DNA from 2 places in the Pseudomonas sp. BB438 genome. Region 1 is predicted to be linked to the other one. Evidence: predicted binding sites of a transcription regulator. Region 1 holds the regulator's gene; the other holds the start of a gene.

Region 1 (3,411 bases):
TGCAGCGCATGGGCCTGCCGGCCGACCTGTCGCGCAACCTGCTGGAGCGCGTGTCCTCCATCGCCGATCCGAAGCAGGCGTGGCGCATGCTGCTGGCGCACCTGGCACGCTCGATCAATACCCCGGAAGTCGATCTGCTGGAGCAGGGCGGCGTGATTGCCCTGGTCGGCCCCGCCGGCATGGGCAAGACCACTACCCTGGCCAAGCTGGCTGCTCGCTACGTACTGAAATACGGCGCGCAGAGCATTGCCCTGGTGTCCATGGACAGCTTTCGCATCGGCGCGCAGGAGCAGATCAAGACCCTGGGTCGCATCCTCAACGTACCGGTGACCCTGGTCGACCCGGGCAAGTCGCTGATCCAGGCCATGGCGCCGCTGGCACGCAAGCGCCTGGTGCTGATCGACACTGCGGGCCTGCCCGCCAACGATCCGGCGCTGCGCATGCAGCTCGAAGCGCTGTCGTCGCTGAGCCTGAACGTGAAGAACTACCTCGTGCTGGCCGCGACCAGCCAGAGCCAGGTCCTCAAGGCCGCCTGGCAGAACTATCGTTCCTGTGGCCTGGTCGGGTGCATTTTGACCAAACTGGACGAGGCGGGAAGCCTCGGCGAAGCTCTGGCTCTGGCTATCAGCCAGCATCTCCCGGTAGCCTATCTGGCTGATGGGCCGAAGATCCCGGATGACCTGCATGTGGCACGCGCGCACCAACTGGTCAGCCGTGCCGTGAGCCTGCAATCGCCGGAAGAGCCCTGCGAGGACGCCATGGCGGACATGTTCGCCGGCCTTTACCAACAGCCGGTGCGTCGCGCCAGTTGAAGATTGTGAGCCCCGGATGGGGCGTGGGGCGGCCAGTTGGGTCGCCCAAGCGATGCGGATGCTCTGTTAGACGATCCGCGAGCGCCGGAGGCGGTGGAGCACCGCAACCGGATTAGCCGAAACGCCAGAAGCGTGACGGTCGAACGACGAGACAAGGTATTGATATGGGTATGCATCCCGTTCAGGTAATCGCAGTCACCGGCGGCAAGGGTGGCGTGGGCAAGACCAACGTGTCGGTGAATCTGTCGCTGGCGCTGGCCGATCTGGGCCGTCGCGTCATGCTGCTGGACGCCGACCTGGGCCTGGCCAACGTCGACGTGCTGCTGGGGCTGTCGCCCAAGCGCACGCTGGCCGACGTCATCGAAGGCGAATGCGACCTGCGTGACGTGATCCTCCAGGGACCTGGCGGCATCCGCATCGTCCCGGCGGCGTCGGGCACCCAGAGCATGGTGCACCTCACGCCGATGCAGCACGCCGGCCTGATCCAGGCCTTCAGCGACATCAGCGACAACATCGACGTGCTGGTGGTGGACACCGCCGCCGGGATCGGCGACTCGGTGGTGAGCTTCGTCCGGGCGGCCCAGGAAGTGCTGCTGGTCGTTTGTGATGAACCAACCTCCATCACCGACGCCTACGCTTTGATCAAGCTGCTCAATCGCGACTACGGCATGACCCGATTCCGCGTGCTGGCGAACATGGCCCACAGCCCCCAGGAAGGCCGCAACCTGTTCGCCAAGCTGACCAAGGTCACCGACCGCTTCCTGGACGTGGCGCTGCAGTATGTCGGCGCCATCCCCTACGACGAGTCGGTGCGCAAGGCCGTGCAGAAGCAGCGTTCGGTGTATGAGGCGTTCCCGCGCAGCAAGGCGTCCCTGGCCTTCCGTGCGGTGGCGCAGAAGGTCGACAGCTGGCCGCTGCCGGCCAACCCACGAGGGCACCTGGAGTTCTTCGTCGAGCGCCTGGTGCAACATCCCACGGGTTCGGCCGTATGACCGCGGCCTCCGGAGCGCGTATGTACAGCAAGGCACAGGCGCACAACTCCCAGGAACTGCTGATCCAGAAGCACGCACCGCTGGTGAAGCGCATCGCCTACCACCTGCTGGGTCGTCTGCCCGCCAGTGTGCAGGTGGAGGACCTGATGCAGGCTGGCATGATCGGCCTGCTGGAGGCGGCGAAGAAATATGACCAGGGCAAGGGCGCGAGCTTCGAGACCTACGCCGGCATCCGCATCCGCGGCGCCATGCTCGACGAGGTACGCAAGGGCGACTGGGCGCCGCGTTCGGTCCACCGCAACACCCGCATGGTCAGCGACGCCATCCGTGCCGTCGAAGCGCGTACCGGACGCGACGCTAAAGATCAGGAGGTTGCTGCCGAACTCAATATGAGCCTCGAAGATTATTACGGCATCCTCAGCGACACCCAGGGCAGCCGTCTGTACAGCTTCGACGACATGTTGCAGGACGGCGACCAGGGCAGCGGCTTTGCCGAAGACGCGTCGCACCACGACAACGAGCCGTCCCACGGGCTGGAAGACGAGCGCTTCCAGGCAGCCCTGGCCGATGCCATCACCAAGCTGCCCGAGCGTGAGCGGCTGGTGCTGGCCCTTTACTACGACGAGGAACTCAACCTCAAGGAGATCGGCGAAGTGCTGGGCGTCAGCGAATCGCGGGTCAGCCAGTTGCACAGCCAGTGTGCCGCGCGCTTGCGCTCGCGTCTGGCGGAGTGGCGCGCTCGCTGAGCATCGGGTAGTTTCGCGCCTGCGTTTTCCTAGCGAAAAGGCTGAAGGGATTTTCCTTAGGCGCGTTAGAGGCTTACGAATTTTGGGGTGACGTTCTCTTGACGCGCCCCCAGCAAAGAGCGCGCGGCGCTCAATGAATTGACGGCACGCCCGCCAGGGCGCGTTTGGTATCGATGGAGGCAGGTTTGGACAAGAACATGAAAATTCTCATCGTGGACGACTTTTCCACGATGAGGCGCATCATCAAGAACCTCCTGCGGGACCTGGGGTTCACCAATACCGCAGAAGCCGACGACGGCACCACTGCGCTGCCGATGCTGCACAGCGGCAATTTCGACTTCCTCGTTACCGACTGGAACATGCCCGGCATGACCGGCATCGACCTGCTCCGTGCGGTCCGCGCCGACGAGCGCCTGAAGCACCTGCCGGTGCTGATGGTCACCGCCGAAGCCAAGCGCGACCAGATCATCGAAGCGGCCCAGGCCGGGGTCAACGGCTATGTGGTCAAGCCTTTCACCGCTCAGGTGCTGAAAGAAAAGATCGAGAAGATTTTCGAGCGGGTCGGCAGCTAAGGCTGGCCAAGAGGGCGTCATGGATTTCAACGAATCCGCGGGTGACTTCGAGTCGACCCTGAAAAAACACGCGCGCGAATTGGTCGAATGCCTCGAGCAGGGCGACGTACAGACCGCCGTGCAGCTGATCTCCGAGCTCAACCAGGCGCGTGATCGCGGGCTCTACCAGGAGGTAGGCAAGCTGACCCGCGAACTGCACAACGCCATCGTCAACTTCCAGATCGACCCCAGTTCCCCGCGCGCCCAGGAAGTCTCGCAGATCGCCGATGCGACCGACCGCCTGTCCTAC
Region 2 (3,411 bases), 440 kb from region 1:
TCGGCTTCAAGCTCACCGGCAAGCTGAAGGAAGGCATCACCGCCACCGACCTGGTCCTGACCGTCACGCAGATGCTGCGCAAGAAAGGCGTCGTCGGAAAATTCGTCGAATTCTACGGTGACGGCCTCGCCGACCTGCCACTGGCCGACCGCGCCACCATCGCCAACATGGCGCCGGAATACGGCGCCACCTGTGGCTTCTTCCCGGTGGACGACATCACCCTGGGCTACCTGCGCCTGTCCGGCCGACCGGACGACGCCGTCAGACTGGTGGAGGCCTACAGCAAGGCTCAGGGCTTGTGGCGCGAGAAAGGCCACGAGCCAGTGTTCACCGATTCCCTGCAACTGGACATGGGCGACGTCGAAGCCAGCCTGGCCGGGCCCAAGCGCCCGCAGGACCGCGTCGCCCTCGGCCATGTCAGCCAGGCCTTCGATGACTTCCTCGGTCTGCAGATCAAACCCGCCTCCACCGAGGAGGGCCGTCTGCTCAGCGAAGGTGGCGGTGGCGCCGCCGTGGGCGCGGCAGCCCAGACCGGCGAGGCCGACTACCAGCACGACGGTCATACCTACCGGCTGAAGAATGGTGCCGTGGCCATCGCCGCCATCACCTCCTGCACCAACACCTCCAACCCCAGTGTGATGATGGCCGCCGGCCTGCTGGCCAAGAAGGCGCTGGAGAAAGGGCTGCAACGCAAGCCCTGGGTGAAGAGTTCGCTGGCCCCAGGCTCCAAGGTGGTCACCGAGTACTTCCATGCCGCCGGCCTGACCCGCTACCTGGACGAACTGGGCTTCGACCTGGTGGGCTACGGCTGCACCACCTGCATCGGCAACTCCGGCCCACTGCTGGAGCCCATCGAGAAGGCCATCCAGCAGGCGGACCTGACCGTCGCCTCGGTGCTTTCCGGCAACCGCAACTTCGAGGGCCGCGTGCACCCGCTGGTGAAGACCAACTGGCTGGCTTCGCCGCCACTGGTAGTGGCCTACGCACTGGCCGGCACGGTGCGCACCGACCTGACGAAAGACCCGTTGGGCACCGGCAAGGACGGCAAGCCGGTCTATCTGAAGGACATCTGGCCGACCCAGCAGGAAATCGCCGAGGCGATTCAGAAAGTCGACACGGCAATGTTCCACAAGGAGTACGCCGAAGTCTTCCAGGGCGATGAGAAATGGCGCGCCATCCAGGTGCCGGACGCCAAGACCTACACCTGGCAGAACGATTCCACCTACATCCAGCATCCGCCGTTCTTCGAGCACATCGCCGAAGCACCGCCAAAGGTCGAGGACATCAAGGGCGCCAACATCCTCGCGGTACTGGGCGACTCGGTGACCACCGACCACATCTCCCCCGCCGGCAACATCAAGAAGGACAGCCCGGCCGGTCGCTACCTCAGCGAGCATGGTGTGGCCTACGCCGACTTCAACTCCTACGGCTCGCGCCGTGGGAACCATGAGGTGATGATGCGCGGCACCTTCGCCAACATCCGCATCAAGAACGAGATGCTCGGCGGCGAGGAAGGCGGTAACACGCTCTACGTCCCCACCGGCGACAAGCTGGCGATCTACGACGCCGCCATGCGCTACCAGCAGGACGGCACGCCGCTGGTCATCGTCGCCGGCAAGGAATACGGCACCGGATCGTCCCGCGACTGGGCCGCCAAGGGCACCAACCTGCTGGGGGTGAAGGCGGTGATCGCCGAGAGCTTCGAGCGCATCCACCGCTCCAACCTGGTGGGCATGGGCGTACTGCCGTTGCAGTTCAAGGACGGCCAGGACCGCAAGGCACTGAAGCTGACCGGCAAGGAAGTGCTCAGCATCAGCGGCCTGTCGGCCGAGCTGAAGCCGCACATGAACCTCAAGGTCGACGTGAAACGCGAAGACGGCAGCCAGGACAACTTCGAGGTGCTCTGCCGCATCGACACCCAGAATGAAGTCGAGTACTTCAAGGCTGGCGGCATCCTCCACTACGTGCTGCGAAGCCTGATCTAAAGCGGTGCGGCGGCCTGCAACGGGCCGCCGCCCTCCTTCTTTCGTTTCATTTCCGTGACCAGTGGCGATGCGCTATCGTCATTCTCTCGGCGTCACTCTTCTGACATTTTTTTGTGATTGCCATCAAATTTCCGATCCGGCGGCCGATAAGCTGGACAGACGTACCAATTCGCCTTTCTCCGGGATCCCAGCCTGATGCGCAACAACCAGCCGATCACCCAGCGTGAACGCACCTTCCCTGCCGAACAGCGGCTGATCTCCACCACCGACGCCCGCGGCGTCATCAGCTACGCCAACGACGCCTTCACCGCCATCAGCGGCTTCACCCGCGAGGAACTGGTCGGCGCGCCGCACAATCTGGTACGCCATCCGGACGTGCCCTCGGCGGTCTTCGCGCACATGTGGGCAACCCTGAAGAAGGGCCGTCCGTGGATGGGCATCGTCAAGAACCGCTGCAAGAACGGCGACCACTACTGGGTCAGCGCTTACGTCACACCCATCTACGAGCGCAACGAGATCGTCGGCTATGAATCGGTACGGGTGAAACCCACCGCCGAACAGGTACGCCGCGCCGAGGCGCTGTATGCGCGAATCAATGCCGGGAAGTCGGCCATTCCCGCCCGTGATCGCTGGTTGCCGGTGCTACTGGACTGGCTGCCGTTCATCCTGGTCGGCCAGATCGGCTTCCTCGTCGGCGTCTGGCTGAACTCTTCCTGGGGCTTCCTGCTGGCCGCCCTGCTCTCCATTCCGCTGGGCCTGGCCGGCCTCGGCTGGCAGCAACGGGGGCTCAAGCGCCTGCTGCGCCTGGCCGAGCAGACCACCTCCGACCCGTTGATCGCGCAGATGTACACCGACAGCCGTGGTGCCCAGGCACGCCTGGAAATGTCGATCCTCAGCCAGGAGGCACGCCTCAAGACCTGCCTGACCCGTCTACAGGACACCGCCGAAACCCTGACCGAGCAGGCCCGGGAAGCCGACTCGCTGGCCCACCACAGTTCCGCCGGCCTGGACCGCCAGCGCCAGGAAACCGAGCAGGTCGCCACCGCCGTCAACCAGATGGCAGCGACCACCCAGGAGGTGGCCGACAACGTGCAGCGCACCGCCGACGCCACCCGCCAGGCCAACGACCTGACTACCGAAGGCCGGCAGATCGCCGCCGAGACGCGCGAGGCCATGCAGCGCCTGTCCAGCTCCGTGGGCGAGACCGGCGAAGCGGTCAGCCAACTGGCCCGCGACAGCGAGCAGATCGGCGGCGTGGTGGACGTGATCAAGGGCATCGCCGACCAGACCAACCTGCTGGCCCTGAACGCGGCCATCGAGGCGGCCCGCGCCGGCGAGATGGGACGTGGGTTTGCCGTGGTGGCCGACGAGGTGCGCCAGTTGGCCCAGCGTACCGCGGAGTCCACCGGGCAGATTCATCAGCTGA

The links. The regulator FliA, encoded in region 1, starts transcription of late flagellar genes. The targets are predictions, from matches to a motif close to CTAAAGTTTNNNNNNNNNNNGCCGNTAA.
Region 2: the regulator FliA is predicted to act here: its motif matches at 2,108-2,135, upstream of AC1ZV1_RS19270 (methyl-accepting chemotaxis protein).

What each region holds. Positions count from the first base shown of each region.
Region 1 is NZ_CM170001.1:4,666,630-4,670,040, reverse strand. It holds gene flhF (flagellar biosynthesis GTPase FlhF) at 1-812, shown strand, start outside; gene fleN (flagellar synthesis regulator FleN) at 977-1,804, shown strand; gene fliA (RNA polymerase sigma factor FliA) at 1,801-2,550, shown strand; gene AC1ZV1_RS21365 (chemotaxis response regulator CheY) at 2,748-3,122, shown strand; gene AC1ZV1_RS21360 (protein phosphatase CheZ) at 3,142-3,411, shown strand, end outside.
Region 2 is NZ_CM170001.1:4,224,986-4,228,396, forward strand. It holds gene acnA (aconitate hydratase AcnA) at 1-1,985, shown strand, start outside; gene AC1ZV1_RS19270 (methyl-accepting chemotaxis protein) at 2,181-3,411, shown strand, end outside.